Regions from separate parts of the Rhizobium sp. 3T7 genome, predicted to be linked through region 3. Evidence: riboswitches for the same ligand, from Rfam matches in the RefSeq annotation. Region 3 holds a riboswitch; each other region holds the start of a gene.
The links. A riboswitch is a leader RNA that binds a small molecule or an ion and turns the genes downstream of it on or off. The one in region 3 is predicted to bind cobalamin.
Positions count from the first base shown of each region.

Region 1: it holds a riboswitch for cobalamin, as region 3 does, so the genes downstream of both, bluB (5,6-dimethylbenzimidazole synthase) here and K9B32_RS19310 (ABC transporter substrate-binding protein) in region 3, are expected to answer to the same signal.
Region 2: it holds a riboswitch for cobalamin, as region 3 does, so the genes downstream of both, cobU (bifunctional adenosylcobinamide kinase/adenosylcobinamide-phosphate guanylyltransferase) here and K9B32_RS19310 (ABC transporter substrate-binding protein) in region 3, are expected to answer to the same signal.

Region 1 covers NZ_JAIQXS010000001.1:384,809-395,268, forward strand. The annotation lists gene K9B32_RS01940 (TadE/TadG family type IV pilus assembly protein) at 1-252, opposite strand, end outside; gene K9B32_RS01945 (class II 3-deoxy-7-phosphoheptulonate synthase) at 543-1,916, shown strand; gene K9B32_RS01950 (hypothetical protein) at 2,095-2,970, opposite strand; gene K9B32_RS01955 (DUF1003 domain-containing protein) at 3,103-3,627, opposite strand; gene K9B32_RS01960 (LTA synthase family protein) at 3,709-5,622, opposite strand; gene K9B32_RS01965 (TolB family protein) at 5,852-6,685, shown strand; cobalamin riboswitch at 6,711-6,893, shown strand; gene bluB (5,6-dimethylbenzimidazole synthase) at 6,933-7,670, shown strand; gene K9B32_RS01975 (DUF2865 domain-containing protein) at 7,630-8,706, opposite strand; gene K9B32_RS01980 (NADP-dependent malic enzyme) at 8,838-10,460, opposite strand, start outside.
Region 2 covers NZ_JAIQXS010000001.1:264,036-274,495, reverse strand. The annotation lists gene K9B32_RS01340 (TSUP family transporter) at 36-791, shown strand; partial or broken gene K9B32_RS01335 (transporter) at 933-1,118, opposite strand; gene cobO (cob(I)yrinic acid a,c-diamide adenosyltransferase) at 1,115-1,747, opposite strand; gene cobN (cobaltochelatase subunit CobN) at 1,749-5,516, opposite strand; gene cobW (cobalamin biosynthesis protein CobW) at 5,526-6,575, opposite strand; gene cobU (bifunctional adenosylcobinamide kinase/adenosylcobinamide-phosphate guanylyltransferase) at 6,581-7,105, opposite strand; cobalamin riboswitch at 7,234-7,631, opposite strand; gene K9B32_RS01310 (chloride channel protein) at 7,879-9,669, shown strand; gene K9B32_RS01305 (cobyric acid synthase) at 9,666-10,460, opposite strand, start outside.
Region 3 covers NZ_JAIQXS010000014.1:60,538-70,997, forward strand. The annotation lists gene K9B32_RS19275 (DUF3095 family protein) at 572-1,660, shown strand; gene K9B32_RS19280 (FAD-dependent oxidoreductase) at 1,944-3,077, opposite strand; gene K9B32_RS19285 (MarR family winged helix-turn-helix transcriptional regulator) at 3,614-4,120, opposite strand; gene K9B32_RS19290 (organic hydroperoxide resistance protein) at 4,271-4,666, shown strand; gene K9B32_RS19295 (epoxide hydrolase family protein) at 4,795-6,084, shown strand; gene msrB (peptide-methionine (R)-S-oxide reductase MsrB) at 6,185-6,667, shown strand; gene K9B32_RS19305 (hypothetical protein) at 6,892-7,239, shown strand; cobalamin riboswitch at 7,261-7,490, shown strand; gene K9B32_RS19310 (ABC transporter substrate-binding protein) at 7,669-8,682, shown strand; gene K9B32_RS19315 (FecCD family ABC transporter permease) at 8,679-9,719, shown strand; gene K9B32_RS19320 (ABC transporter ATP-binding protein) at 9,716-10,460, shown strand, end outside.

The sequences.
Region 1 (10,460 bases), on a different contig from region 3:
ATCGCTTGTCATCTTCATTGCGGCGGTTGTTGCGGCTGACTTTGCCGCGATTGCGCCGACCGCTGCGGCGTCGGCGGCCGCGTAGAGCTGCGTGCGCAAGCTCAGCGCATGGGCGAAGTCGACGGCCACGCCCGCGGAGCCGATGAGCGGCACCATCAGAATAGCCGTCAATAGACCGAAATTGCCGGAACGGTCAGTGCAGAAACGATACAAGCTGCGCACGAAATCAATCCCACGGTTCCACCATGCCATCGGTGCTCAAGCGGGAGTCATCATGACGCGCCATCAAAATTGAGGGTGTTTCTAAGGTATAAGCCTAAATTAGATACAAACTGTCTTGGTTTCTCGACCGTTAAATTGCGCGCCTATTGTTTGAAAACGCGCCGCGGAATTCCTTTATATCGCCTGTTGTTGGTCGATTGAATCAGTAACGCCAAAGAGCGGAACGCCGCTATGCAAGATGGCGCTAAAGGTTTATAAGCCGCGCAACATTTTTAGGACGGAACATCCGGACGGACCGGATGCGGAAACAGGTGAGTGAGATGGCACAGAATTGGACTCCGAGCAGTTGGCGGCAAAAACCGATCCAGCAGGTTCCGGACTATCCGGACCAGATGGCGCTGGCAGCAACGGAAGCCCAGCTCGCATCCTATCCGCCGCTCGTCTTTGCAGGTGAAGCACGCCGGTTGAAGAAGCATCTCGCCAACGTTGCTGAAGGCAACGGTTTTCTCCTGCAAGGCGGGGACTGTGCCGAGAGCTTCGCCGAGCATGGTGCAGACAATATCCGCGATTTCTTCCGTGCCTTCCTGCAGATGGCCGTCGTGCTGACGTTCGGTGCGCAGCTGCCGGTCGTCAAGGTTGGCCGCATCGCCGGCCAGTTTGCCAAGCCGCGCTCTTCCGGCATTGAGACGCAGGACGGCGTATCGCTGCCGAGCTACCGCGGCGACATCATCAACGGCATCGAGTTCACTGAGGAAGCACGCATCCCGAACCCGGAGCGTCAGGCCATGGCATATCGCCAGTCGGCTGCCACGCTGAACCTGCTGCGCGCCTTCGCGATGGGTGGCTATGCCAACCTGGAGAATGTGCATCAGTGGATGCTGGGCTTCGTCAAGGATAGCCCGCAGGGCGAGCGCTACCGCAAGCTTGCCGGCCGCATCAGCGAAACGATGGACTTCATGAAGGCCATCGGCATCACCTCGGAAAACAATCCGAGTCTGCGCGAGACGGATTTCTTCACCAGCCACGAAGCGCTGCTGCTTGGCTACGAGGAAGCATTGACCCGCGTCGACTCTACATCCGGCGACTGGTACGCGACGTCAGGCCACATGATCTGGATCGGCGACCGTACGCGTCAGGCCGATCACGCGCATGTCGAATACTGCCGCGGCATCAAAAACCCGATCGGCCTCAAGTGCGGCCCGTCGCTGCAGGCCGACGATCTGTTGAACCTGATCGACATCCTCAATCCGCAGAATGAAGCGGGCCGGTTGACGCTGATCTGCCGCTTCGGCCACGATAAGGTTGCCGAGCATCTACCGCGTCTCATCCGCGCAGTCGAGCGGGAAGGTCGCAAGGTCGTGTGGTCCTGCGATCCGATGCACGGCAATACGATCACGTTGAACAACTACAAGACCCGCCCGTTCGAGAGGATCCTGTCGGAAGTCGAGAGCTTCTTCCAGATCCATCGCGCCGAGGGCTCGCATCCGGGCGGCATCCACATTGAGATGACCGGCAAGGATGTGACCGAATGCACAGGCGGCGCCCGCGCGGTGACGGCTGAGGATCTGCACGATCGCTACCACACGCATTGCGACCCGCGTCTCAATGCCGATCAGGCGCTGGAGCTTGCCTTCCTGCTGGCCGAGCGCATGAAGGGTGGCCGCGACGAAAAGCGGATGGCCGTCAACGGCTGATCAGACAAGATGGACGGTAAAAGCCCGGCTGATGCCGGGCTTTTTTATTGGGCAAGGACTGATTGTTGGCAGAAGGCGTCAGGTAGCACGCACGTCGGCCTCGCCGGTCTTGATGCCGAGCGTCTGCGGCCAGACCGCCATCTGGCATCGGCAGCTATGCGACTATTGGTGGTGTGTGCTAGGGGATTTGGCCGGCCGCCCAGTGGATGGCGCTGTCCAATTCGGCGAACTTCGCGGACTGCCAGTGGAAATAGTCTTCGATGAATGTGCGCGAGAGCCACAATGCACCGCGGTTGCGGGGACTTTCCCAGCCAAGCAGGTTATCGGTTTGGGCTTTCTTGAACATCCGCTTCAGGTTGGTGAGGGAGATGCCGAATTCATTGGCGATTTCGCTGATGCTCACGCCTTTGAGCAGAATGCGGTCGTGTTCCCGCGCGTCGTCGGGGAGGCGACTGATTAGATCGTGCAGCACGAGGCCGCCGACATCGGACCAAAGAAAGTGGCCGATACTGCTCCGTGGCTCCTTCCAGATCGGCTCCTGGATGAGAGCACGCGCAGCACGCGGCTGCGCGAGATGAAAGAGCCGGGGGGTGTCTGCAGTCAGGTTTGCACGATTGCCGCCATCGAGTTGGTCGAGGCAGGCCATATGCCCCTGGAACCAGGAGGCCATGGCCTCCTCGCTGAGTTCGGTCGTTTCGAGGCGACGGAGGCGCCGATCGGGCGTTTCATCAGGAGCATCCCGTAGAAATTTGTAGGCGATGAGTTCGGCAAGAAACGAGGCCGCGGTATTTTTGCTGGCTAGGTCAAATTCCTTGGCGACCTGCATCATGCGACCGGCCGTGAGCCCTGAAACGGGATTGCCTCGATCGCGTCCGGTATGCATGGCGAACAGCGTTTGTGTCAGCAGCCACTTTTGATGCGAGGCGGCGAGGCGGGCAAGACGAGGAGCGCGCTTGTGAATGCCGATAAGATGGCGCGCTATCTGGCGTTCGATCGACAGAAACAGGGGATGATGAAGAATTTCATCGCGTGTATGCAGTCGGCCAGTGAGCATCGTCTCGTACGGTCGGTCGGATTGGTTCCAATTGCTCCTCTTACATTTGTGATGGTGTTTCAATGCGAGACTTGGCTAGCGGATCGTTAATCGGTCGGTATAGTTAAATTCAAGCGATCCCCGATCGTTCCATCAACTGGGCAGACGCTGATTCAGTCGCTCGATGTCTTCGCGCAGTGCTGCAATTTCGGTGAGCACGCGCATATCTATCTTCTGATGTAGAGAAAGAACTTCCAGTTCAGCTTTGAGATTGACTTCGTAGTCTTTCGCCGCTTCGAAGCGATCGCGCTCTGCTTGCCGGTTCTGCGACATCATGATGATGGGAGCCTGGATTGCGGCAAGCATCGAGAGCACGAGATTGAGGAAGATAAAGGGATAGGGATCGAAGGCGCGTGTGAGTAGTACGACCGTGTTTACGACGCACCAGAAGACCAGGAACAGGAAGAAGGCGACAATGAACGACCATGAGCCGCCGACGCGGGCAATCGAATCCGCCAGGCGCTGTCCGGTGGATGATTCCGCCTGCAAGGCCGCATTGATATCGGTCGAGATTATCTTACGCTCATGGGCTTTTGCGAGAACGCGCTTCTCGATCTCACCGAGTTCGTCAACAGGTTTGTCGAAGTGATGGTGGATGAAGTCCGATAGATTATGCATGGCTAACTCCGAATGCTAGATCGCTCGGGCGCCAGTATTCCGTAATGTTTTCAAATTGCAATGCGGGCTTGTGCCGCTCTCTTACGTGCCTTGCGCATACAGCCAGGCATGCTGTGGGAAGAAGCGACCGAGCGTCTGAGCCTTGCCAAACATGATGTCGTGCTGGAGATATCGATAGTCCCGTACGAGAGGATCGAGGTTCTTCGGCTTCAGGACCCAATCGGGCGACGGCGTGTTGTCACGCGCAATTAGTTGGTAGCGATCGATGACGCTGTACTTCTTCCGCACGCGGCCGAGAAAGCCCGTGTAGTAGGGATGCTCGAAGCCTGCGAACTTCAAGAGATGGTAGGGCAGCAGCGATGGGCTGATCGTGCCGACGTCCTTCTTGCTGCCTTTCTTGTTGGACCAGATGACGAGCGGCGTCTCGTGTTCCTGCTTCATGACGCTGACCGATGCCTTACGCGTGGCAACCTGGTCCGGCATGTAGCCGGTCGCCATATAGACGTTGCCGAGCGGCGGAAGGTGATCGCCCCAGAGGACGATGATCGTCTCGCGATCGCGCTTCTCGGCCCAATTCATCAGCATCTTGAGGCTGTCGTCGGCTTCCTTGATCCCTTGCGTGTAGGTGGCCAGCGTGGCCCGGTCCGCATCGTTCAGGTTGCCCTTGATGTCGACGGTGTTGTGTACGTAACGGTTCGGCTCGTAGGGACCATGTCCCTGCAGGGTGACACCAAAGAAGAAGAACGGACGATCAATACCGTCGGCCTCGCGCATGATCTCCTTCATGAGCGACTCATCCGAAGCGAAGATACCCCTCTTTTCCATCGCAGGCATGGTTTCTTCAGAGCGGAACTGCTCGAAACCGAAGTCCTTGTAGACTTCGTTGCGGTTCCAGAACCAGCCGCTGAATGGATGCAGCGCGCGCGCCGCATAGCCCTCGCCGCGGAAGAACGTGGCGAGCGAGGGAACATCGCGACGAATGTATTGCTGATAGGGGATGCTGCCATATGGTAGGAAGGCATTGGAAAAGCCTGTCAACGCCTCGAATTCGACGTTGGCGGTCATGCCGCCGAACTCCGGTGAGAATACATGGCCAGACTGCTCGGCGCGAATAGTCGGCATGGGATCGGGCGACAGGCTCAGCGTCTTCAGTCGGGTCGGATCCCAGAACGATTCACTCATCAGCATGATCACGTCGGGCTTTTCTCGTGGGCCGCTGAGATAGCCGTAGTTCCGGCCGGGGATAGCATCAAGCGCCTGCGTACCGAAGCCGGCCGGTGCTGCAACGTCGGCCATCGGAATATTGAAGATGAAGGCGAGGATGAAGCCGTTGCTGCGGTAGTTTTCCTTCTGGTCCCACATCATCGGAACCACCTGAAGGCGGTCGCGGATGAAGGAATACTGGGAATAGTCCATTAATGACCCGAAAGCCGCGATAACGGGGAGGCCGACGCACAGGTGGCGGAGGCGAGAGGTCCTTGAGAGTTTCGGGAAGTTGCGCCAGGCGAAGCGCCAGAGGATGACAATCGCGCCAGCGGAAAGGGCAATGCCGACAACCATCGCAACAGCAGTCCAGGGGCGGTCGCGCACCATGACAGGAAGCAGTTCCATGATCTGGCGCCCGAAAAGAACGTCGGATGGATAAAGGGGGTCCGTGAGGTAATGCTGCTTCTGGTTGGAGACAATGGCGGGAACGAAGACCAGCGGTAGAACGATCAACGCCGAAATGAATTGTCTTCCCAAGGCGGCATCGAGCGACAGCATCAGGACAGTCAACATCACAACGGTCGTCATTCCGGGACGCGCCGGCGATGTCAGGAATTCGCGCACGTCGGTCAGCCCATCGCGGGCAATTATCTCGACCGCGGCCGTAGCAAAGAGAGCAAGCAGGGCGCAAAGAGCGACGCCGAGCGCTGTGCGTATAGCAGGCGACCGGACGCTTCCTCCGAAATCGGTGGAAAGCGACGCAAAGCGCGCTGCCGCTGCAGACCTCATTACCAACGCGATCAACCGGAAAACTCCAACGTCATAAAAGCTTCACCGAACTGTCACATCCTCGTCATGAATGCTAGATGAACCGTTAGGTTTCCCGCATTTGTGAGTGGTGGATAAGGCGCCGATCGCCCAAGAGACACGTCCAGTGGAAGCTGGCGTGGTGCATTTGCTTGTGCTGCGTGGCGGGCCGTCGTAGGTCTGACGGAGGTCGATGTCAGGAGGATTCAGATTGCGCAGTTCCGTCGAGATCTACAACATCACGACACGCGAGGCGCGCGTCGTCTGGCAAACCACGCAACTCGTGGAGGCGCCGAACTTTTCACCCGATGGTAGCTATCTTCTGCTGAACGGTGACGGTCTTCTGTACCGTCTGGCGCTTGACGGTTCGGGCAAGGTCGAAAAGGTCGATACCGGCTTTGCCACGGCCTGCAACAATGATCATGGCATTTCGCCTGATGGCCGTCAGATCGTCATTTCCGATAAGATTGAGTTCGGTAAGTCGACGATTTATGTGTTACCCGCCGAAGGCGGCGCGCCGCGTCTGGTGACGCAAAATCAGCCATCCTATTGGCACGGCTGGTCGCCCGACGGGACGCAACTGTCCTATTGCGGCATCCGCAACGACTTGTTCGATATCTACACGATTTCCGTGGATGGCGGCGAAGAAAAGCGATTGACGCACGGCGAGGGGCGCAATGACGGGCCGGACTACTCCGCTGACGGCCAATGGATCTACTTCAATTCCAGCCGCACAGGCCTCATGCAGATCTGGCGCATTCACCCGGATGGGACCGGCCTCGAGCAGATCACCAGCGACAATTATGGGAATTGGTTTGCTCATCCTTCGCCCAACAACGATAAAGTCCTGGTCCTTTCCTACGATCCCGACGTCTTCGACCACCCGCGCGATCTCAATGTACGGCTGCGGCTGATGGACATGGATGGGGGCAACCTGACAACACTCTTCGATCTCTTCGGCGGGCAGGGAACGATCAACGTGCCGAACTGGTCGCCGTCGGGCGATGAGTTCGCCTATGTGCGTTACTACCCGGTCTCTTCTTGAGGGATTGCATCGCGTGATTTTTGCCGGCATAGACCGTCCGTCGGGTGCCCGTCTCAGGCGGGAGAATCGGGAATTCGGTGAGAGACCGAAACGTGCCCAACGCTGTAAGGCTGACGACTGCCGCAACACGCCACTGGTCCAGTACCGGGAAGGCGCGGCAGTCGGATGACGCCAAGTCAGAAGACCGGCCCGACATCATAGACTGACCCGCGTGGACGGCGGGCGGTTGTGTTGTTGGGGATTGACGATGCGACCAGACCATTCAAGCTCCCTGTCGGGAGCTGCAGCCTTTTCGACCGAGGACCGTGACGCCGTCTACAGGGCGATTTCGACGCGCCGTGACGTGCGTTCGGAGTTTCTCCCGGATCCCATACCCGACGACGTCGTCAGCAGGCTTTTGACGGCTGCGCACCACGCGCCGTCTGTCGGATTCATGCAGCCCTGGAACTTCATCCTGGTGCGCGATCAGCGGATGAAGGAGGCGGTTTGGCAGGCGTTCGATCGCGCTAATCGCGAGGCCGGCGAGATGTTTCAGGGGGAGCGACAGCAGCTCTACCGGTCGCTGAAGCTGGAGGGCATCCGAGCCGCACCGCTCAGCATTTGCGTCACCTGTGATCCCGATCGCTGCGGTGATGTCGTTCTCGGACGAACCCACAACCGGCGAATGGACTCCTACTCAACGGTCTGCGCCGTGCAGAATTTGTGGCTGGCAGCGCGCGCCGAAGGTGTCGGGGTCGGCTGGGTGAGCATCTTTCACGAGTCCGATATCAAGGGGATTCTCGGCGTTCCCGAGCGGGTGGAGATCGTTGCCTGGCTGTGCCTAGGCTACGTCGATCAGCTCTATGACCAACCGGAACTGGCGGTCAAAGGTTGGCGCCAGCGCCTACCGCTGGAGGAGCTTGTGTTTATGGATCGTTGGGGCAAGTCTGCAGACTGGGCGGCTACTATTGCTGCGGTTGGGGACCTGGCTTTGCCGGGTTCTTGAGGTCGATCGTGCCTTGGTCGCCCGCCAGGAACTGCGGGCCGATCTGACGGACCTTGTTTGCCGGGTCGTAAGGCCTGTCAGGCACCTGTGGCTGCGGAACCGCGAGTGCGGCGGTCGGGCTCTTGGTCTCGGGCTTCTTGGTTTCGATCGTGGTGATCGACCCCTGCGGCGGTTCGCTGATGGATTGGCTTTTTCGCATCCGCTCGTAGTAGGCGTTGAGATCGCAGCTGCAGGACGATTTTTCGCCGGGCTTGCGGTTCTTGTAGGCGAAGGCATTCGGCATGGCGCTGTAGGGCGCGCCTGTCGCCGCGGAGATCATCTGCGATGTCTCGGTGCTGGAGACGTCGTGATAGAAGAGCTCGGTGTCGATGCCGGGACACATCTTCGAGCAGGTGTCGGCATCGCGGGCAAAGTCCTGGGATGTTGCGTTCGAGCTCAACGGAAAGAAGCCGCCGTCACAGCTTCGCACGCAGACGGTGTTCAGATGAGAGAGCGGCGACATGCCCGGGAGACCATCGCGGCGCCGGCTGGGATCACCACCCAACGGAATGAACGTGTCGCTTCGCAGCGCCTGATCTTCGATACTTGGTGGCGGCGCATATCCTTCGGCGCTGTCGGCGGGCCATTGTTCCTCGTTGCAGCCATTGTCATCGAGCGCGGCAAGAAGTTCGTTCCTCGTGCGGACATCCTCGCTTTGACCGCGCAGCTCGTCGCGACGCTGCTGGAGATAGCGGATATTGTCGACCATCTTGGATTCTGCACGCTCGAGTTCCCCGCAGTATCCGTCGTCGTCGCCGATCACCACCATGCTGCCGCTCGTGCAGCCGCTCTGGCGCAGATCGCTGCGCACCTTGCGAAGCTCAAGGTTCTGTTCTGCGATAGCGCTGGCGTACTTGCGCACCTCGGGCGTGCTGCCGATGATCTGCGGCAGGTCGGCAAGGCGGGCGCGCAGATCACCACAGATTGCCGGCATCTGGGCGTAGCTCGGGCCGGTCAAAGTAAATGCGGCTATGAGTGACAGAATCCAGCGGTTCAAGGCATCGTCCCATCGATGAGCAAATAGCAGGGTCGTCTGGCGCGGCTTTTTCGCCGCGCCTTCATTGCTAGCTCGTTTGTCTTAACGAGCTGCGGTCGGAATCCTACCGCATTTTCTCGATCTGCGGCAAATCACGCCGGCTGTGAAGCCTCCACGACAGCGAGGGCGGCCATGTTGACCACGCCGCGGGAAGTGACGGACGGCGCCAGAATGTGCGCGGGCAGGGCTGCACCGAGCAAGATCGGCCCGACGTGCAACCCGTCGATCATCGACTTTACGACGCCGAGCGTGATGTTGGCTGCATCGAGGTTCGGGAAAACCAGGAGGTTCGCTTCGTCGTGCAGGGTCGTGTCGGGCATGACGCGCTTGCGCAGGGCGTCGGAGATCGCGCTTTCGCCGTGCATTTCGCCGTCGACTTCGAGATCCGGCGCCGCCTCACGCACGAGCTTGAGAGCGGCCCGCATCTTCGTCGCGCTCTCGGACTCACGCGAACCGAAATTCGAATGGGATACGAGGGCAGCTCGCGGCGTGATGCCGAAGCGCTTGATTTCCTCGGCGGCAAGAACCGTGGACTCCGCAATCTCTTCCGCAGTCGGATTAAAGGTGACGTAGGTGTCGGTGAAGAAGGTGGCACCGCGCTGCGAGATCAGCAGGCTGAGCGCCGAGAAGTCGCACACGTCGTGTCGCTTGCCGATGATCTGGCGAACGTCGCGCAGATGTTTCTCGTAGCGGCCTTCCAGCCCACAGATGAGCGCATCTGCCTCACCCCGCTTCACGGCCAGGGCGCCGATGACAGTCGTGTTGGTACGAACGATGGTACGCGCTGCCTCCGGAATGACGCCGCGACGTCCAACGAGCGAGAAGTAGAGATCGACATATTCGCGGAAGCGTGGATCGTCTTCCGGGTTGATGACATCGAAATCGGCCAATGGACGAATGCGTAGGCCGTAGCGCTTTAGGCGAGTCTCGATGACTTGCGGGCGACCGATCAGGATCGGTTTGGCAATTCCTTCTTCCAGCAGGACCTGTGCGGCGCGCAACACCCGCTCGTCCTCGCCTTCGGAGAAGATCACCCGCTTGCGCTCGGCATTCTTCGCCGCGGCAAAGATCGGCTTCATGATGAAACCGGAGCGGAAGACGAAACGGTTGAGCTGGTCGAGGTAGGCGTCGAAGTCGCTGATCGGGCGCAGGGCGACACCGCTCTCGGCGGCTGCCTTCGCGACGGCCGGGGCGATGCGCAGGATCAGGCGGGGGTCGAAAGGCGAGGGAATCAGGTAGTTCGGGCCGAAGACCGGCGTTTCACCCGAATAGGCGCGTGCGGCGACGTCGGAAGGCTCCTCGCGCGCAAGTGCTGCAATGGCGCGCACGGCCGCCATTTTCATCTCTTCGTTGATCGTCACTGCGCCGCAATCGAGCGCGCCGCGGAAAATATAGGGGAAGCAGAGAACGTTGTTCACCTGGTTCGGGAAGTCGGAGCGGCCGGTGCAGATCATGGCATCGGGGCGCGCGGCGCGGGCGAGATCGGGCATGATCTCGGGCGTCGGGTTGGCGAGCGCCATGATCAGCGGGTTTTCGGCCATCTGCGCCAGCAGTTCCGGCTTCAGCACGCCGGCGGCGGAAAGTCCAAGAAAGACGTCGGCACCGCCGATGTTTTCGGCGAGCGTGCGTGTGTCGCTCTTCTGCGCGTAGACGCTCTTCCATTCGTCCATCAATTCGGTGCGGCCTTCGTAGACGAGGCCCTCGATGTCATGGAC
Region 2 (10,460 bases), on a different contig from region 3:
CCTCCTTGTCCGATCTTGCCCCCAATCTGCTTTTCATGCTGGCCGCAGCCGGCTTCCTCGCTGGATTTGTCGATTCCATAGCCGGCGGCGGAGGCCTGATCACGGTCCCGGCAATGCTGATCGCGGGTATTCCACCACTCCAAACACTCGGCACCAACAAGGTGCAGTCGGTATTCGGCGCAGCCTCCGCGACGATCGCCTATGCCCGAAAGGGGCATGTTCATCTGCGCACACAGCTACCGATGGCGCTGATGGCGGTCCTCGGTGGCGCTCTCGGCGCCGCATTGGCGACGATCGTGCCTGGTGACGTACTGCGGGCGATCATGCCGGTCCTTCTGGTGGCAATCGCGCTGTATTTTGCGTTGAAGCCAAATCTGAACGACGTCGACAAGCATCGCCGCATGACGCCTTTCGTCTTCGGCCTGACGCTGGTGCCGGCCATCGGATTTTACGACGGTGTCTTTGGTCCCGGCACCGGCTCCTTCTTCATGCTGTCCTTCGTGTCTCTTGCCGGTTTCGGTATGCTGAAGGCAACGGCGCACACCAAGCTCTTGAATTTCGGCTCGAATGTAGGCGCCCTCATCATCTTCGTTTCCTTTGGCGCAATCCTTTGGAAAATCGGCCTAATGATGGGTGTCTGCCAGTTCCTGGGGGCGCAGCTCGGCTCGCGGCTTGCGATGCGGACCGGCGCGCGTTTGATCAAGCCGCTGCTCGTCGCCGTCTGCATCGCCTTCACGATCAAGCTTCTCTCCGATCCCGCCAATCCGATCCGACTCTGGCTGGAGATCTGACATTTAACTCGATTACCTCCCACGTCATTGAGGGAGCCGCGCCGCCTCTCCATGATCGCGATGCCTGGATAGACCGGGCGCCAACAGGAGATGATCGATGCCGAACGCTAACATCGCAACCTGGAACGAGACGGACGCAACCTTGCCTGAAATGCTGGAGAAAGGCTGCCATTGTCCGGTTGCAGCGCCAATGGCGCTGATAATGACAACGATGACCACGGTGCGGATCAGGGTGGCGAGATCGGAACTGATGACAGCGACGCCGATCTTGGCGAAGATCGCAGTCAATGCTGCAAAGGCCGCCGAAAGCACCGCCCAGAAAATCAGAACTCCACGCCCGGCTGCCCCTTGATGCCCGAGCGGAACGGATGCTTGATCAGCTCCATCTCGGTAACGAGATCGGCGATCTCGATCAGCTCGTCCTTGGCGTTGCGCCCGGTCAGGACGACATGAGTCATATACGGCTTCTCGTTTTTCAGGAACTCCACCACCTCGTTGATATCGAGGTAGTCGTAGCGCAACGCGATGTTGATCTCGTCGAGTAGCACCATCGAATTGCGCTCGTCGCGGATCAGCTCCTTCGCCTTCTCCCAGGCGGCACCGGCGGCAGCCACGTCGCGAGCGCGATCCTGTGTCTCCCAGGTGAAGCCCTCGCCCATGGTATGGAACTGGCAGATGTCGGAGAAGTGCTTCTCGATCAGGTCGCGCTCGCCGGTCCACATCGCGCCCTTGATGAACTGCACGACAGCGGAGGGCTTTCCATGCGCGATATGGCGGAAGATCATTCCGAACGCCGAGGAGGACTTGCCCTTGCCTTTCCCGGTATGGACGATGATGAGACCCTTCTCATCGGTCTTTGAGGCCATGATCTTGTCGCGGGCGGCTTTCTTCTTCGCCATCTTCTCGGCGTGGCGTGCGTCGTCGTGGCCAGTCGGCTCAGTGGTTTCGGCAGTCATCTCAATTTTCCCCGGATGCAAGCTTGAATGTGTCTGAAAGATCGAACCGCGCCGAATTGCTTCGCGGCGTCCAAAGGTGCCGATCGATGGCCTCGAGCAGCCGCTCCTTCATGTCGTCGAAGGCGGCGGGGTTTTTCTCGACCATGAAATCACGCACCTTCGGATCGATCACGAAGGCCTGATAGACGGCTTCGAAATGATGATTGCCCACCGCTCCCGTCGTCGCGGCAAAGGCGAAAAGATAATCGACAGTCGCAGCGATCTCAAAGGCTCCTTTGTAGCCATGGCGCATAACGCCATCGATCCACTTCGGATTAACCACGCGGCCACGCACCACACGCCCGATCTCGTCTTCCAACGATCGGATGACCGGCTTTTCCGGCCTCGAATGATCGTTGTGGTAGATCGATGGCCGATCACCCGCCAGCATTTCGGCTGCAGCCGCCATCCCGCCCTCGAACTGGTAGTAGTCGTCGCTGTCCAGAAGGTCGTGCTCGCGATTGTCCTGGTTCTGGACGACAGCCTGGATCGAGCGCAGGCGCTCTTCGAAGACGCCACGCTCCGCCCGACCCTCTTCGCCGGCACCGTAAGCATAGCTACCCCACACGAGATAGGCTTCGGCCAGATCGGCGCGACGCTCCCATCCCTTTTCATCGATCAATGCCTGCAAGCCGGCGCCGTAGGCCCCCGGCTTTGAGCCGAAGATACGATAGCCGGCGCGACGACCCGCTTGCGTCGCGTCCAGACCGGCAGCCTCGAGCCGCGCCGCCTCTCCGCGTATGCGCTCGGCAATCGGATTGTCCACCGGATCCTCGTCGAGCGCGCCGACCGCACGGATCGCCTTGTCGAACAGCGCGATCTGTTCCGGAAAGGCATCTCGGAAAAAGCCGGAAATGCGCAACGTCACGTCGACACGCGGGCGGCGCAGCAGCGCCGGCGGAATGACTTCGTAGCCGGTGACGCGCCGCGAGGTCATGTCCCAGACCGGTTTCACGCCAATCAGGGCCAGAGCCTGTGCAATATCATCGCCGCCGGTGCGCATGTTCGAGGTGCCCCAGGCGGTCAGTCCGAAGGACACCGGCCATTCGCCGTGATCCTGCACATAGCGGCGGATCAGCAATTCGGCGGACTTCCTCCCTAGCTCGTAAGCGGCCGGCGTCGGAACCGCGCGGCTGTCGACCGAGTAAAAGTTTCGCCCAGTCGGCAGTACATCCGGGCGTCCTCGCGTCGGCGCACCCGACGGCCCGGGCGCCACGAAACGGCCGTCGAGCCCCCGGAGCAGACCTTCGATCTCGGCAGCCCCGCAGGCCAAAATGGCGGGCTTGAGCCGCAGTCCGATCTCCGCAAGCACCGCGCCTGTGGCCTCCCAATCCTCCGGGCAAACGAACTCGCCTGCGACCAGCCTTGCCGCAAGCAGTTCGATCCGCTCGACAGTATCGCCGTTCGTTCGCCAGATCGCGTCTGTGGTATCAGCAAGACTATCCGGAAGCGTCCCGGCCCAAGGCTCGGCCAAGTCGCAGTCGAGAGGGTCGAAATCCAGGCCGATATCTGCGGCAATCGCCCGCTGGAGGCTGCGGTCGCCGTCCTGGCCGAGGCCCCGCGGGACCCGAGCCAATGCCACGGTCAGATCGGTCAGCAGTCGGCCCTGAGGCGAGACGCCGAACACATGCAGGCCATCGCGAATCTGCATCTCCTTGAGGTCGCAGAGATAGGCATCGAGCTTCTTCAGCGCTTCGGTTTCGCTCTCGCCTTTGTTGATACCGGCATCGCGGTCGAGACCTATGTCCGCCACGAGGTCGAGAATCTGCTTGCTGAGAAGCCGAATGCGGCGCGGATCGCCACCCGACGCCTCGTAGTATTCGTCGACCAGCGCCTCCAGATCCTTCAGCGGCCCGTAGCTCTCGGCACGTGTCAGCGGCGGTGTCAGATGGTCGATGATCACGGCGCCAGCGCGACGCTTCGCCTGAGTGCCCTCGCCGGGATCATTGACGATGAAGGGATAGAGATGCGGCATCGGGCCGAGGATGGCTTCCGGATAGCATTTCTCGGAGAGCGCCAGCGCCTTGCCTGGCAGCCACTCGAGATTGCCGTGCTTGCCCATGTGGATGACGGCGTGCGCGCCGAACTCGTGGCGAAGGAAAGCGTAGAAGGCGAGATAGCCGTGCGGCGGCACGAGATCCGGCGAGTGATAGCTTTCCTTCGGATCGATGTTGTAGCCCCGCGCCGGCTGGATGCCGACCAGCACCTCCCCAAGCCGCATGAACGGCAGCGCAAAAGCGCCGTTCAACACATAGGGATCGGTCTCGGGCGCACCCCAGCGCGCACCGATTTCATCCTGAATCTTTTTGGGAAGACTTGCGAAGAAAGCTTTGTAACGACTCAAGGAAAGCACTTCTCGGACAAGCTTCCCATCCGTGCCGGAATTTGTCGGGCCTTCCATAAGCCGCCGGATCAGCGCGTCGCCATCATCCGGCACATCCGCCACTCTATAGCCGGCGGCGCGCATTGCCTTAAGCACCTCGACGGTGCCCGCAGGCGTGTCCAGCCCGACGCCATTGCCAAGCCTCCCATCGCGGTTTGGATAGTTCGCCATGACAAGCGCAATGCGCCGGTCACCGGCGGATGTCGTGCGCAGCGTCGCCCAGTTAGCAGCAAGCCGGGCCGTATAGAGCATCCGCTCGATATCGGGCTCGCTACCGACAATGTTGGCCTCGACCCTCGCGTCGTAGCGAGCCGCGGATTTGAAGGAGACCGCACGGGCAAGTACCCGTCCGTCCACTTCAGGCAGCGCAACATTCATTCCAAGATCGCGCGCGGAAAGCCCCTGCGAGGAGGTGGCCCAGGCCTGACGCGATGAAGCCGAAAAGATCGCCTGAAGCACGACCGCGTCGTTGGCTTCCAACACGGTCGGTTCACGATCCGCGCCCGGCGCAGATACGGCAAAGCCCGTCGTGTTGATCACCACTTCGGGTTTGATGAGGTCAAAGACACTTTCGAGAATGCCCTTCGACACCGTGTCCTTGAGACTATAGGCAAACACCGGCAGCGGCCGGATGCCTTCGGCCAGCAGCGTATCGATCAAGGCTTCGACAGGCCTGGTCTCGCCGCTCTGCACGAGCGCCCGATAAAAGCTGACTGCAACGACAGGCGAATGCGACGCCCCCTGCAGGAACCGAAGCCGCTCATCGCATGCCGCTTTCCACTCCTCGACACCAACGACGCCCTTGCCCGGCCACCAGATCCCGGCCTTCATCAGCGGCGATGCCGCTTCGGGCTTTTCACTTCCTGAAAGCATCGCGCCGGCATAAGCGAGAAACGCACGTGAATTGGCGTCGCCACCTTCGATGAGATAGGCCCAGAGGGCATTTAAATCTTCAAGCGGAACATTCGAAAACGGCGACAAACCCGCGTCCGGCTTCGAATCTCCCGGCAGCACGGCGATAAGCGCGCCATGGCGCGCTCCCGCCGCATGAAGCGCCTCGAGTGCATAGTGGAAATAGCTTGCGCCACCCAACGCCCTGACGACGATCAGCTTCGCATGCCGGGCCGTCCGCTCGATATAGGCGTCGACCGACATCGGATGCTTCAAGCTCATCAGGCTTGCCAGCCGCAGCCCGAAGCCAGCGGCCGCCTCGTCATACGCGGCCGCCACTGCAGCAAGTTCGGTGTCGGCCGCCGACAAAAAGAGGACATCGCCCGGAGACTGACCAAGATCGATCGCCTCCTCGCCGTCACTTATCGTTCCCTGCTGTGCCAGGAGCAGATGCATTGGTCTGCCTTATGCCAGCGCTTCTATCGCCTTGCGAACTGCCGCTTCGTCCATCTCGTGCAGGCCGATGACGACCAGGCGAGTACCGCGCGCTTCGCCGGGCGCCCAGGCGCGATCGAAATAGTGGTCGATGCGGCTTCCGACCGCCTGCAACTGCAGACGCATCGGCTTGCCGGGAACATCGACGAATCCCTTGAGGCGCAGCACGTCATGCTGGCCGATGATCGACTTCAACGCGCCCACGAAGGCGGCAGGATCGGCAACGGGGCCGAGTTCCACGACAAAGCTGTCGAACTCGTCGTGGTCGTGCGGTAGGCCGTCCTCGTGCTCGAGTTCATGTTGGGACTTGCGGTTGATCACATCGTCTTCGGTACCCACGCCGAGCCCGAGCAGCACGCTCGCCGGAACCTCGCCATTGCGCGCCTCGATCATGACAGGCTTGCGGGCAATACGGGAAGCGACCTCGTCGCGCACGCGACCGAGGCCTGCCGCATCGAGAAGATCGGTCTTGTTGAGCACGATCAGATCGGCGCAGGTCAGCTGATCCTCGAAAAGCTCCTCGATCGGGCTTTCATGGTCGAGCGACTCGTCCTCAACCCGGCGGGCCTCGACGGCATCGTGGTCGTCGGCAAAGCGGCCGGCAGCAACGGCGGCGCTATCGACTACGGTGACCACGCCATCGACGGTGACCTGTGTGCGGATATCGGGCCAGTTGAAGGCGGCAACGAGCGGCTGCGGCAGCGCGAGGCCGGAGGTTTCGATGACGATGTGGTCGGGGCGCTGTTCGCGTTCCAAAAGCTTCGTCATCGTCGGAATGAAGTCGTCGGCAACCGTGCAGCAGATGCAGCCATTGGTGAGTTCGATGATGTCGTCCTCGGTGCAATTCTCGGCGCCGCAGCCCTTGAGCACCTCGCCGTCGACGCCGAGATCGCCGAACTCGTTGATAATCAGCGCGATCTTCTTGCCGTTCGTATTGGAAAGCAGATTGCGGATCATCGTCGTCTTGCCGGCGCCGAGAAAGCCGGTGATCACGGTCGCCGGGATTTTCTGCTGGTTCATGAAATTCAACCCTTCATCTTCAGCGGCAGACCTGCCGCGATAAAATACACATCCGCGGCTTCAGCCGCGATCATTTGATGCAAGCGGCCGGCATGATCCCGGAACTCCCGCGCCATGCGGTTTTCCGGAACGATGCCTAGACCGACCTCATTGGAAACGATGACGAGGCGCGCACGCGCCTTAGGCACGTAGGCGGCAAGCGAGGCGAACGCCGCCCCCATGTCGCGCTGCGCCATCATCAGATTGGTGACCCAAAGCGTCAGGCAATCGACAAGGATCGCCCGCCCCTGGCCATCGATCGCCCGCAGGCATCCGACAAGATCGAGCGGTTCTTCTTGGGTATGCCAGAGATCGCCGCGGTCGGCTTTGTGCTTGTCGATCCGGACGCGCATCTCGTCGTCCCAAGCCCGGCCCGTTGCCACATAATGGCGCTCCAGACCGGTCGAAACGACCAACTGCTCGGCAAAACGTGATTTTCCAGAGCGCGCACCGCCCAAGACGAAGGTCGCGCCGGATGATATCGGGTTCATGGAAAGTACTGTCCGATCTGCGGAAGTCTTCCGCGAGAAGCCGGAGCGGCTGCAAGACGCAGCCGGAAAGTCTCTCTTTCAGCCATGACAACCTCCGTGCTGGCAGCGGGCATCGCCCAGGAATGGGCTGTTCGCCCGGCACGATTGGCAGGTCTCCTGGCTCGCGGATTTTAGCTGCGATCGGGGCAGACCGGAAACCGGTCGCCCAGATCGTGCCAGCGGATCTTCCTCGCCTTCCCGGCTGCATTTCATGAAAAGGCGGACGATTCGTAGACGTTAAGAGGCGTCCAGCCCCGGTTGATCATGATGCACTGCCAGTGACTTTTCCGTCGCCGCTTCCGCGCCGCCCGCCTGCACTATTGCAGACCGTCAACCACGGGGAACCAACGCCGGACGGAAAACCCTGACCGCTCTACAGTCGCGGGGTCGGCTATGATGACGGTGCCCGGATTGGGTCCACCGCTTCACATTCCCTTTTCATCCGTACCGATTCAACCGGTCCGGAACCATCCGTTGTGAAGTCATCGTTAGGCAAGGCCACTGGCGAAGTCAATCGTGAGCCATCACTCACGACAACGACATTGCATGCCTCGGGCCGCGGTCTAGACGACCTTCTCTACCATATTTATCGTCTTTTATCAGTGGCTTACGTCACAAATAATTGTTGCCAGCGCCGGTCTTTTGCCGCAATTGCATCGCAAGCGGGTCGCGCCACCGATTGCCCTTCCCCTCACCGCACTTGACCGCGCCAGCGCCCGCCTAGTTTCCCTGCCATGCTCCTGAAAGTCGATATCCGCCGCTTCGGCCCGTTTCACACCCTTCTCGATATCGGGCGGATGCGCGCTCTGCTGCGGCGGAGCGAAATGGGGATGGTTATCGCCGGCGCGATCGTCGGGGTGATCTCCGGGCTGGCTGTGACAGGCATGAGCCTGGCCTCCCGTGCAATGCACAGGCTGATCTTCGGAATCAGCGACGTCGAGAGGCTGAGCTCCTCGCAGATCGATAACAAGTTCCTGCTGCTGACGGCACCGGTTTGCGGCGGCATCCTGCTCGGGCTTTTGCTGTTCATCCTCGCCAAGACCCGTAAGAAGCCGATGGTGGACCCGATCGAGGCAAACGCTCTGCATGGCGGTCGGCTATCGCTCACCGACAGCATTCTGGTGGCCGTCCAGAACCTAGTTTCGAACGGATTCGGCGCTTCGGTGGGCCTGGAAGCCGGCTACACACAGCTGGCGGCCGGTCTGGCCTCGAAGCTTGGCCTGAAGTTGCAGCTTCGCCGGTCGGACCTGCGCGTTCTCGTCGGATGCGGCGCGGCCGGTGCGATTGCCGCGGCCTTCAATGCGCCGCTGACCGGCGCCTTCTATGCCTTCGAGCTCATCATTGGCACATACACCATCGTCTCGCTGACGCCGGTCGTCGTTTCCGCACTGGTCGCGACCCAGGTCGCGCGGCTGCTGGCCGGCAGCGATTTCCTGATCGATGTTGGCGAATTCGGCTCGGTCATGCCGGCGGACTATGTCCCGGCTCTGCTGCTCGGTGCCGTCTGCGCGGGCGTTGGCATTCTCATCATGCAGGGCGTCGCCTCGATCGAGGAACTGGCGCGCCGGAGTTCCATCGCAACACCGCTGCGCCCTGCCCTTGGCGGCATCGTCGTCGGTCTCCTGGCCCTTATCACGCCGCAGGTCCTGTCAGCGGGACACGGAGCGCTGCACCTCAATCTCGGGCGCGATGTCGCTATTCCGGTCCTCATTGGGCTGCTTCTCCTCAAGGCCTTCGCCTCCGCGATCTCGATCGGCTCGGGTTTCAGAGGCGGCCTCTTCTTCGCGTCGCTGTTCATGGGGGCGTTGCTCGGCAAGCTATTTGCCTATTCCGCACCCTATTTCGCCCATGCGACGCTGACACCCGTCATCTACGCGGTCGTCGGCATGAGTTCGCTCGCAGTCGCCGTTATTGGCGGCCCCCTGACGATGACGTTCCTGGCGCTGGAGATCACCGGCGACTTTCCGATCACGGCGCTTGTCCTTGCGGCCGTCATCACTTCCTCACTCGTCGTGCGCAGCACCTTCGGCTACTCCTTCGCAACATGGCGCTTCCACCTGCGTGGCGAGAGCATTCGCAGCGCCCACGATGTCGGCTGGATTCGCAACCTAACGGTCGGCCGGCTGATGCGCGCCGATGTGAAGACCGCCAACGCCACTCTCTCGATCGACGAGTTCAAGGAGCGCTTCCCCATTGGTTCGGCGCAGCGGGTCGTCCTGGTGGACGACACGGGCAAATACAGCGGCCTGGTGCTCGTTCCGGATATTTACGCGAACCTGACCGACACCGACGACACCGGCAAGGATCTCAGCGAATTCATCCGCTACAAGAACGATTTCCTGCAGCCGCAGATGAACGCCAAGCAGGCAGCCGCCATCTTCGACAAGACCGAAAGCGAAGCGCTGGCCGTCGTCAACAATCTGATTGAGCGCAAGGTTGTCGGGCAGCTGAGCGAGGCCTATACGCTCCGCCGCTATAGCGAAGAACTCGATCGCCGCCGCCGCGAAATATCTGGCGAGATCTAACCGAAGAGCTTGTCAAGCCAGCGCCGGTCAAGACAGGCTTCCAACTCGGCCGCAATGTCGTCAAGGGCTTTTTCGACGCCCCCCCGGTAATCGTTCGTTTCGCCCGAAAGACCGAAACTTCGCAGCAAATTGGCACGATAAATGTCACTCGTGAAGAGCCCGTGCAGATATGTGCCGGCAATCCGGCCGTCTGCGGATACTGCACCGTCCGGCTTTCCATCGATGATCGCGAACGGCCGGCCGCAATCCTCTCCGACGGTGATGCCGAGGTGGATCTGATAGCCTGCAAGCGGCGCGCCGTCTTCCACCGCCACGGCGACGCTGTTCCGCACCGTCTTTTCCGGTGCCATCTCCGTCTCGACATCCAGTAGGCCGAGACCGGTAGTCTCCACCGCATCTCCCTCGATGCCCAAGGGGTCGCGGACCTTACGTCCGAGCATCTGATAGCCGCCGCAAATGCCGAAGACCCGGCCACCCCGTTTCACATGGGCCAGGAGATCGGCATCCCAACCCTGCGTGCGCATATCCGCCAGGTCTGATATCGTCGACTTCGAACCGGGCAGGATGACCAGACGGGCGTCCGACGGCAGCCGCTCGCCGGGGCGGACAAAAACCAACTCGACATCCGGCTCCGCAGCCAGCGGATCCAGATCGTCGAAATTCGCGATGCGGGAAAAGACCGGTACGGCAATCCTCAGCGCAGCCTTACCGCCTCGTGCCAGGCGCTCCAGCGCCACCGAGTCCTCGGCCGGCAATTGCGAAGCGTGTTTGAGCCACGGCACCACACCGAA
Region 3 (10,460 bases):
GGTGTCCGCATAAGATGGGAATGCGAGCGACCCGTTGCAAGGCTTCGATCGCCGCACACCCCGTTCCGGAGCGTCGCGCTTCGTCAGCCGTCACATGCTTGATGTCGTGGAGGTCGAGAGACAGGATCCGCCGCTCGCGGATTTTTGGCGAGGTCACCGCAAAACAAACGATGTGAGTTTTGCAGTGACCTCTTGATGACTAGGAATGTAATCATCCAAGCACATGCTACCTGAAGTGCAGCGATATGGAATTTATCACATACGGTAATCCACATGTACTTTGGGAGCGGGTGCCTATTGCGTGGATGACGGCTATGAGCCTTTCGGGGGAATATCGGGTCTGAACGGTGATACTGCGGTTTGTAGCCGCCCCTATTTCGTATGATGCGTCAACCGGGCGAAAGGTGATTCGGCCGTTTCCGGACCACCATCTTTGATAAATAAATCGCATCCGATTAAATCGGATGTTGACGTCTGTGCTCGGCCCGCGTATTTAAAGCGTATCCGAGTTATTCGCGCGCGAAACAAATCGAGCGGAAAGGACTTCGCTATGTGGCACGGGAACAGATTCATGCAGTCGGTACAATCGGTCGTCAGTGTGACGAAGGCCAAGGAACGCTGGATTGTCAGCGATCATCCAAACACACCCCAGGCCTATGGCGAATTTACGCGGGTGCTCGACCCATCCGTCTATGAGGGGCTCCCCGATGATTGGTTGATCGGGATAACCGACGTCGTCGACTCGACGTCGGCGATCAAGTCAGGGCGTTACGAAGACGTCAACTACGCCGGCGCATCGGTGATCGCCGCCGTTGGAAACGCCTGGGGCAACTTCGATTTTCCCTTCGTGTTTCGCGGAGACGGGGCTGCGTTCGCGCTGCCGCCCCATGGGATCATGACCGCGACTTCCGCGTTGCGGCAGGTGGTCGCCTTTGCCAGTGCCAATCTCAACCTGGCTCTTCGGGCCGGTTTGGTGCGCGTGGGCGCGATACGTGCCAATGGACGTGACGTGCGCATCGCGCACTATGCCGCCTCTGAAAACGCGACCTATGCGATGTTTGCCGGCGGCGGCCTAAAATGGGCGGAGCGTCAGATCAAGAATGGTCGATACCTAGTGAAGCCGGGCAGCTACACGACGAAACCCGATCTGACCGGCCTGACCTGCGATTGGGAGCCGTTTCCCAGCCAGAGGGGCGAGATCCTGTCGCTGCTGGTCGAGCCAGCCGAAGATAGGAGCCCGGAGGTCTTTGCGTCCTTGGCGAAGTGCGTGCTTTCGGTTCTCGACGCCGGCACGCGGCTAGCCCAGCCGGCATCGCGGGAGACCGCCATCCCCAGGGACAGTGCCAGGTCGGTCGACCGCGAAAGCTGGTTGGCCGTCGCCTCCAGCTCCGACTTCCGCAAATATGATGACGGCCTGCGTCTCACACTGGATTGCACGAGCGAACAGATCGAAGCGGTCGAGGCCATCCTCGTTGCGGCCAAGGCGCGAGGTGAGGTCAACTTCGGACTCCACCGCCAGTCTCATGCGCTCATGACCTGCTTCGTACCTTCGGGAAAGCCGGATTGTCACCTGCACTTTCTCGACGGTATGGGGGGCGGGTATGCCAAGGCAGCCGAGATGATGGAGGCAAACGAGCTTCCGATGGTGTCATCACGGTAGGTGTGGCTCTGTTGGAATCGGGCGACATTCGGAATAATATCCGGTGCTGCCCGATCGGCTTTGCGATTTCCAGGGGCTTCGGGTGATTCCGGTGCTCGGCTGTTCGATCAGCCGAATCTCTCTTCAAGGGTTGCGCCGCGGCTCGTAGCCAGCGGTGCTTCTCTAATCGGCGTGTCGAGGTCAAGCGCTGTTCGCGTTTTTTCCTGGGGGCGCTCTCGGCGGGACGAGATCACACCGTCGTCTGCAGTCGGCCCGAAGCCGACTTACCCGGACCGGCTAACGCCTACTTTCCGCGATGTTTGCTAAAGAGAGCGACTACGCTGTGAGGGGCATTATCACCAAGAAATCGGCTGAGGTTCTGTGCGGTTTCTTCGGCGACCTTCATGCTTCTGGGAAAGAGGTTCATTTCATAGAGCGCAAGCGCGGCTTCCACATCATCGGGCGTCGAGATGAGCACATTTGCAAGCTCGTAGCCATCATACAGGGCAAGGTTGGCACCTTCTCCCGCGAACGGCGACATCAAATGTGCCGCATCGCCAAGCAACGTCACGCCGGGTACTCGTCGCCATTGGTGCTCGACTGGCAGCGCATAAATTGGGCGAAGCACGGGATCGGCCTCACCCTCTGTGATAAGGGCGGTTAGGTGGGAAGCCCATCCTTCGAATTGCTCGGCGATACGAGCCAAGCCAGCCTTCGGGTGGGTGAAGTCGATTGAATTCGCCCAGTCTTCCGGCTTGTTCAAGGCCGCATAGGTATGCAGCATTCCGTTTGCATAGCGGTGCGCCAAGATGGCCTTGCCCGGAGCGACTGCCATAAGCGTGCCACTTCCTATTGCTTCCGCGCTTGCCTTATGGCGCGTGTGGCCATCGAAAAGGATGGTTTCGATGAACAATGTGCCTGAGTAGAGGGGCTTAGCAGGGGACAAAAGCGGACGAACTTTCGACCACGCGCCATCGGCACCCACAAGCAGATCAGAAAGGACGGTTGAACCGTTGGCAAAAGCGACCTCGTGCTGATCTGCGCCATGCGGGGCTATCGATGTGACCCTGTGGCCCCACTTGATCGTTTCCGGGGGAAGCGAGCCGATAAGCATGTTCCGAAGGTGGCCTCGATCAATTTCAGGACGATTGGCGACGTTGTCGCCAGGACTGTCGAATAGGATATGACCGTCCTTATCAACGACCCGTTTTGCATCTTCGCCGTGGCGGACGAGGCCAAGGAAGGTCTCAAAAAGTCCTGCGGCCTTAAGGGCAATCTGGCCGTTGTATTCATGGATATCCAGTAGCCCGCCCTGCGTTCTCGCGCTCGCCGAGGCTTCGGATTCGTAGATGACCGAGGGGATGCCGTGAAGATGGAGAACACGGGCTAGCGTAAGGCCACCGAGACCAGCACCGATGATCGTAATTGGGTTTCGCATTGCAGCGCTCCTATCAAATGCAAGCATGCAGCGTCCGCAGCGCTGATGATTGCTGTAGCCTGATCGTATCAGGCGATTGCTTCGGGAGACGCTGGCCGAGCCGGAGCTATGTGCTCGTCCGACTTGTATTCGGCGGCTGAAATCGGCCTGCCGTTTTTCGCGACGGCATTACCCTTTATTAAAAGCCTGAGTGATGCAACCCTGCCTTCTGCCATTGGCAATCGGACGCCATTGTCGGATGATGACCGCAAATGGCTCATTCCAGCCGAAATCGCTGCTCTAAGGAGCAAAAGTCTTCTGACAGCCACTCCAACTTGTGCAGTGTTCAACGTCTTTTCGCGGCGCGCGCTTCTCTTCGGGGTCGGCTTGGTGAAGATGGGGAACGAAGCCGAATAGCCCATCTATGCTCTGCCGCCACCACCAATCCTGCCCGCCGGTTGGTCGCGGATTGTTGCCAGCGCGCCAAATGCGCGACGCTCTCGTCCCGCGTGCCAGGCGAGCGCCGCATATATCGACGCTTATAGCAGTGAGAATGATCAATCTTTCGCCGGCCCGTCTTGCGTTGCCTTTAGGAGGTTGTCGCGCAGCCGTACCACGGATTTCTGCACGACCGGAAAGTCCTCGCCGAGGCCGGTGGCTTCCACCAGTGGCGCGCCGGGAACCGCCTCAACCAGATTGCGTCCGGCCGGCGTCAGGCTCAGTCGTACCTGCCGCTCGTCAGCGGGATCGCGTTTGCGTTGGATATAGCCCAGGGACTCAAGTTTCTTGAGCATCGGCGTCAGCGTGTTTGATTCCAGGAAGAGCTTTTCGCCGAGCGTTCCCACGGTCTGGTCGTCCTTTTCGGAGAGGGCGACCATTGCGATGTACTGGGTGTAGGTCAGGTTCAGCTTGTCCAGGATCGGCTTGTATGCGCGGCCGAAGGCCAGATTTGCCGAGTAGACCGCGAAGCATAGAAAGTTGGAGAGCTTGTTGCTCTTGCTGTCGCTCTCGCCGGAAGAGGGCGCCCCTGTCTCCAGGTTCTTGGCGGCTTTGGATGCGGACATGGGAGATCCTATTTGGTTGTTCGTCATGCTTTTTATATAAATCGCATCCGATTAAATCGCAATGGTATTGACAATGCATTTTCATCGGCCTATTTAGCTCGCATCCGATTAAAGCGGATACGATGCACAAACCCCAGAAAGGATTCTACCATGACCGAGAAACTCCTCTTTACCGGCAAGACCCACAACAAGGGCGGTCGCAATGGTTTCACACGCAGCAGTGATGGCGAGCTTGACCTTCAGTTGTCGCAGCCGCACCCGGCCGCCGAACGCCTCTTCGGCGCTGCATGGTCGGCTTGCTTCATTGGTGCCATTGAGGTCGCTGCAGCGCAAAGAAAGATCAAGCTGCCCGTTGAGCCCGAGATCGACACGGAAATCGATCTGAACGCCGACGGTGGTTCCTACTTCCTCCGCGCACGCCTGAACGTCAGCGTGCCGGGCATTGAGCGTGATGTCGCCGAAGAACTCATCCACGCAGCGCATGAGATCTGCCCGTATTCCAAGGCAACGCGCGGCAACATCGACGTGGCGCTCAACCTCGTTTGAAGGGATGAGAACGCTCTCGGCGAGAACCAATCCAAAGGTATCGCCAACACCATCATGCAACGGGATGCGCGCCGCCTTCGGTGAAATCGTGCCCGCATCCCGAGCAACCTCAAGCACAGGAGGATATCATGACAGCTCCAGTATCATCGATCACACGGCGTAGCCTGCTTGGCTCCGCGGCGGTTGCCGGCGTCGTCAGTCTCCTGCCGGTATCATTCGCTAGAGCGGCTGACGACGGCAATGCAATCCACCCCTTCCGATTCAAGGCCTCTGATCAGCAGCTTGCCGCTCTGCGCCAGCGGATCAACGCAACCCGATGGCCGGAGCCGGAAACGGTGACCGACAGTTCGCAAGGTGTACAGTATGCAACGACCCGGAAACTCGCTCGCTACTGGGCAAACGAATATGATTGGCGCAAGGTCGAAGCCCGGCTGAATGCTCTGCCGCAGTTTACGACGACGATCGATGGGGTGGACATCCACTTCATTCACGTTCGTTCGAAGCACAAGGATGCGCTGCCGCTCATCGTCACACACGGATGGCCGGGCTCTGTCATCGAGCAGTTGAAGATCATCGAGCCGCTGACGAACCCGAGGGCGCACGGCGGCACGGCGTCGGATGCCTTCGATCTGGTTATCCCGTCGATGCCCGGTTACGGCTTTTCCGGTAAACCAACCACGACCGGCTGGGACCCGATCCGCATTGCGCACGCCTGGATCGAATTGATGAAGCGGCTTGGCTACACCAGATACGTGGCGCAGGGCGGCGATTGGGGCGATGCGGTAACCGAACAGATGGCTCTGATCGCTCCTCCGGAATTGATCGGCATTCATGTCAACATGCCGGCGACCGTTCCAGCCGATATCGCCGCGGCGCTTCAACCCGGCGGCACGCCACCGAAAGGCCTCTCGCCCGAAGAACAGCATGCCTATGATCAACTGGACGATTTCTACAAGCACGGGCTTGGCTATGCGATCGAAATGGCGAACCGTCCGCAGACGCTCTATGGGATCGCGGACTCGCCGGTCGGTCTGGCAGCATGGATGATCGACCACGATATCCGCAGCTACGAGATGATCGCACGCGTCTTCGATGGAAAGGCCGAAGGCCTGACGCGGGACGATATCCTGGACAACATTACACTCTACTGGCTGACGAACACGGCCGTCTCGTCGGCGCGGCTCTACTGGGAAAACAAGCTGGCGTTCTTTGCCGTCAAGAATGTCACCATTCCGGTCGCTGTTAGCATTTTTCCGGATGAGATCTATGCGGCTCCGCGCAGCTGGACGGAACGCGCCTATCCGAAGCTCATCCACTACAACAAGCTCGACAAGGGCGGGCACTTTGCTGCCTGGGAGCAGCCGAAGGGCTTCGCTTCGGAGCTCAGAGCAGCCTTCCACTCGCTGCGGTCGGCGTAGGGGCGGTTAGGACGGCGCTTCAGCGGCGCCGTCTCTTTGGTGACGGTAATCTGCGCGAAGAAGGTCTCGGGAAACCGCCGGGATCGAAGGAGAACCAGGAATGCGTGACGTCGTCGAATTGCAGTTCGATCTTACCCCTCCCACTCGGGAACAGATGGAGCAGCTTGTGGCGGACCTCAGCGAGGAGGATCGCCATCTGCTTTTGGAGCATGGTGAGGAGGCGCCATTCTGTGGCGTGTTCCTCCACGAGCGACGCGAGGGGTTCTTTACCTGCCGGCTCTGCGGCCTTCCGCTGTTCAAGGCCATTGCGAAATTCGAAAGCGGTACAGGCTGGCCGAGCTTCACGGCCCCGGCAGCCGACAATCACCTGCGGCGCGTTCGTGATACCCGCTACGGCATGCTCAGAACGGAAATCGTTTGCGCGCGTTGCGACGCGCATCAGGGGCACGTCTTTCCCGACGGCCCGCCGCCGACAGGCGAGCGCTTCTGCATCAATTCTGGGTCGCTCGAGTTCACCCCGAAAGGGCAGCCGCTTCCCGACAAGCTTGGCCACGGTGGCCCAGAAGGAGAGCCAGCACGATAGATGCTGGCCGTGCCGGAGCGCAATCGTCGGCGTCGAGACGGCGAATGCTCCGGCCCACAGGCGAGTTTTAACCGATCATCAACGCTGATGGGCGACTTCCTTGCGATTTGTCGCAACTGGCGTGCGGCCCAGTCTGTTGATGATTGCGCAATGCACAGGTCCGTCTATTTTGGCCGCATCAACTCGGCGCTTCAACACTTCGCGCGCAACCGGGGCAGGGGATCATGAAAGCGGCCTTCCATACGACCTTGGGGATCTTCGTGGTCCTTCTACCAGCAGCGGCCTTTTGTCAGTCAGGCGGTTGGCAATCCAACGGCAGTGGTACGAGCACCTGGCATGTGTCGCCATCGGAAGGCACCTGCAACGTCAGTCAGGCGCAGAACCGGGCCCGCCGCGCTGGCATCTACCGCACCGACCTTGTCTATCGTGACGAGAACGTTCTGACGCTGAGGGGACTGACCGAATGGGGCGATCGTCGGGAGATCACCTTTGCCAACATCCGAGGATGTCCTGAGGTCGGGTTTCAAGATATGCAGCAGAGCCAACCCGCACGAGCGCCAACCAATCGATGACTTGACGTCGCACGGCTCGCCGGCGTAACTGAGCGCGACGGTTCCCCAAGGACGACTCTAAGGGGATTAATAGGGAACACGGTGAGGACGACCCAAGAGGGACCAAAACCGTGGCTGCCCCCGCAACTGTAGGCGGATTGTCGCTCATCCGAGGTCGATTAGGACCATGTCACTGCGAACCAAATCGCGGGAAGGCAGATGAAGGCATATATCCGTGAGCCAGGAGACCTGCCGTCAATCACGATCCAATCACCCGGGCGGGGATGCCCGGAAAGGAACAGCCATGATTGACCTGAGCCTTCACCGATATAGAGCCTACATCCGTCTCGATTGGGTTTTCCGCCGCTAGCATTAACTCGGCGTGCCGTCATTCCATGCGGTTACGCCGGCAATAGACGCTGGCCCCTTTCCTCCTAATCGAGATTCCCTATGCGTAGATTTCTTGCAGCCATTGCGCTTGCCTTCGGCTTTGGCTTGGCAGCGCCAAGTCTTGCCGCCACCCAGTATCCATTGACCATCAACAATTGCGGCCGCGAGGTCGTCTTCAATAAGGCGCCGGCGAAAATCGTATCGGTCGGTCAGGGCATGACCGAAGTTCTTTTCTCGCTCGGGCTGGCGGACAGGATTGCCGGAACGGCAGTCTGGGTCGGCCCGGTTTTGCCGCAATATGCCGAAGTCAACGCGAGGATCAAACGGCTTGCCGACAACGATCCGAGCTTTGAATCCGTCGTCGGTCAGGAGCCGGATCTGGTCGCCGCCGAGTTTGAGTGGCACGTCGGTCAGCAAGGGTCCATCGGCAAGCGGGAGCAATTCGCCGAACTCGGCATCAATACCTACATCGCGCCGGCGGATTGCGTCGCCAAGATCAATGCCGACAGCGGCGACGGCGTTCGCAAGGAACTGTTCACGATGAACCTGATCTATCGGGAGATCGCTGAGCTGGCCGAAATCTTCGACATCACGGACCGCGGCAATGCGCTCATCGCCGAACTGCAGCAACGCGAAGCGCGGGCTGTCGCATCGGTTGCCGGTACCGCTGCGAAGAACCTCCCGGTCGTCTTCTGGTTCTCCAGCAAGGAAATCAACGGCGATGCATTCATCGCCGGAAAGAACAGCGCCCCGGCCTATATCCTGAAGATGCTCGGTGCGAAGAATGTGGTCGCGACAGACGAGGAGTGGCCGCTCGTCGGCTGGGAGACGATTGCAGAGGCCAATCCAGCTGTTATCGTCGTAGCCACGATGGACCGGCGCCGCTATGGGGCGGATGACCCCACGGTAAAGCTCAACTTTCTGGCAAAGGACCCGGTCACGAGCCAACTCGATGCCGTCAGGAATAAGCGCTTCGTCATGATGGATGCCCAATCGATGAACCCGACGATTCGGACGATCGACGGGATCGAGATACTGGCGAAGGGCATCAGTTCCTTCGGTCTGGCGCAGTGAGCGGCGCCATTCTCAGGCAGTCGGTACGGTGGGCGCATGGTGCGCTCGCCGTTGCTGCATTCTCCCTGCTTGCTCTAATGATTGGTCTCGCCGTTTCGATCGGGGAGATATCGATCCCGTTGGCGACGACCGCGAAAGCGGTGTCGAACCGCCTCCTCGGTACGACTTTCGAGCTTAGCCGCATCCATCAAGGCATCATCTGGGACTATAGATTGAGCCGAGCCTTGGTGGCCGCAAGTGCCGGGGCGTCGCTCGCGCTCAGCGGCGCGGTTCTGCAGGCGTTGCTGCGCAACCCGTTGGCCGAACCCTACGTGCTCGGCGTTTCCGCAGGAGCCTCGACCGGCGCTGTTGGCGTGATGCTGCTCGGCTTCGGCTATGGTGTTCTCAGCCTGTCCAGCGGCGCCTTTATCGGCGCCGTGATCGCCTTCCTGCTCGTTGCCTTTCTTGCGGCAGGCGCCGGAGGCACTAGCGAGCGCATCATTCTTTGCGGCGTCGCCGGATCGCAGCTCTTCAATGCGGCCACCTCCTATATCGTCACGACCTCGGCAAATGCCGAGCAGGCGAGGGGCGTCATGTTCTGGTTGCTTGGCTCGCTGAGCGGTGTCCGCTGGCCTGACGTCTATCTGGCCGTGCCGGTGACGGTGCTCGGCTTCATCGTTTCGCTGTTCCATGTGCGGGCGCTGGATGCCTTCGTCTTCGGAACGGACGCGGCGGCATCGTTGGGTATTGCGGTCAGGCGTGTGCAGGTGGTGCTTCTTGGAACAACGGCGCTGATGACAGCAACCGTGGTCAGCATGGTTGGCGCAATCGGTTTTGTCGGACTGGTCATCCCGCATGCCGCGAGGTTCCTCGTCGGGCCCACGCATGATCGCCTGCTTCCGGCGACCGTGCTCGGCGGCGCGATCTTCATGGTCGGCGCCGATATCATCTCGCGGATCATCATCCCGCAACAAGTCTTGCCAATCGGGGTCGTCACGGCCTTGTTCGGCGCGCCTGCCTTTGCGGTCATCCTTTATCGCGCTCGGAGGACGGCATGAGCATCAGCCTCGACAATGTGAGCTTTACAGCAGGCAACTCGCTGATCCTCAACGGCGTCAGCCTGACGGTGCAGGCAGGAACGGTTCTCGGGCTGCTCGGGCCCAACGGATCCGGCAAGTCGAGTCTGTTGCGGCTGATCTGCCGGTTGCGGAAGGTGCGCAGCGGCATTGTTCGTTTGGGCGAGAGCGACGTTTCGACTATGGCGCGGAGCGATCTCGCGCGCCGTGTTGCTTTCGTCGAGCAGCAGGCGACAACCGAGACGCAGTTGACCGCAAAGGATGTTGTGCGCCTCGGGCGCACGCCTCATCGCAGTCTCCTGTCGCCCTTGGGTGCAAAGGATGATGCTGCCGTGGATGAGGCGCTCTCGCGCGTCGGCATGGAAGGCCGAGCGAGGCAACTTTGGCAGACGCTCTCCGGCGGCGAGCGGCAGCGTGTCCATATCGCGCGTGCCCTTGCGCAGAGCCCGACCGAACTACTCCTTGATGAGCCTACAAACCACCTGGACATCCAGCATCAGCTCGAGATCCTGGGCCTGATTTCCAGGCTCGGCGTCACCTGCATCGTCGCGCTGCACGATCTCAATCTGGCCGCCATGTTCTGCGATCAGCTGGCTGTGCTCCAGCGGGGTAAAATCGTTGCGACGGGGACGCCGCAGCACGTGCTGACGCGGGATCTGATCGGCGACGTGTTCGGCGTGCAGGCGCATGTCGAGACGTCCTTGATCCATGGGCGGTGCAACA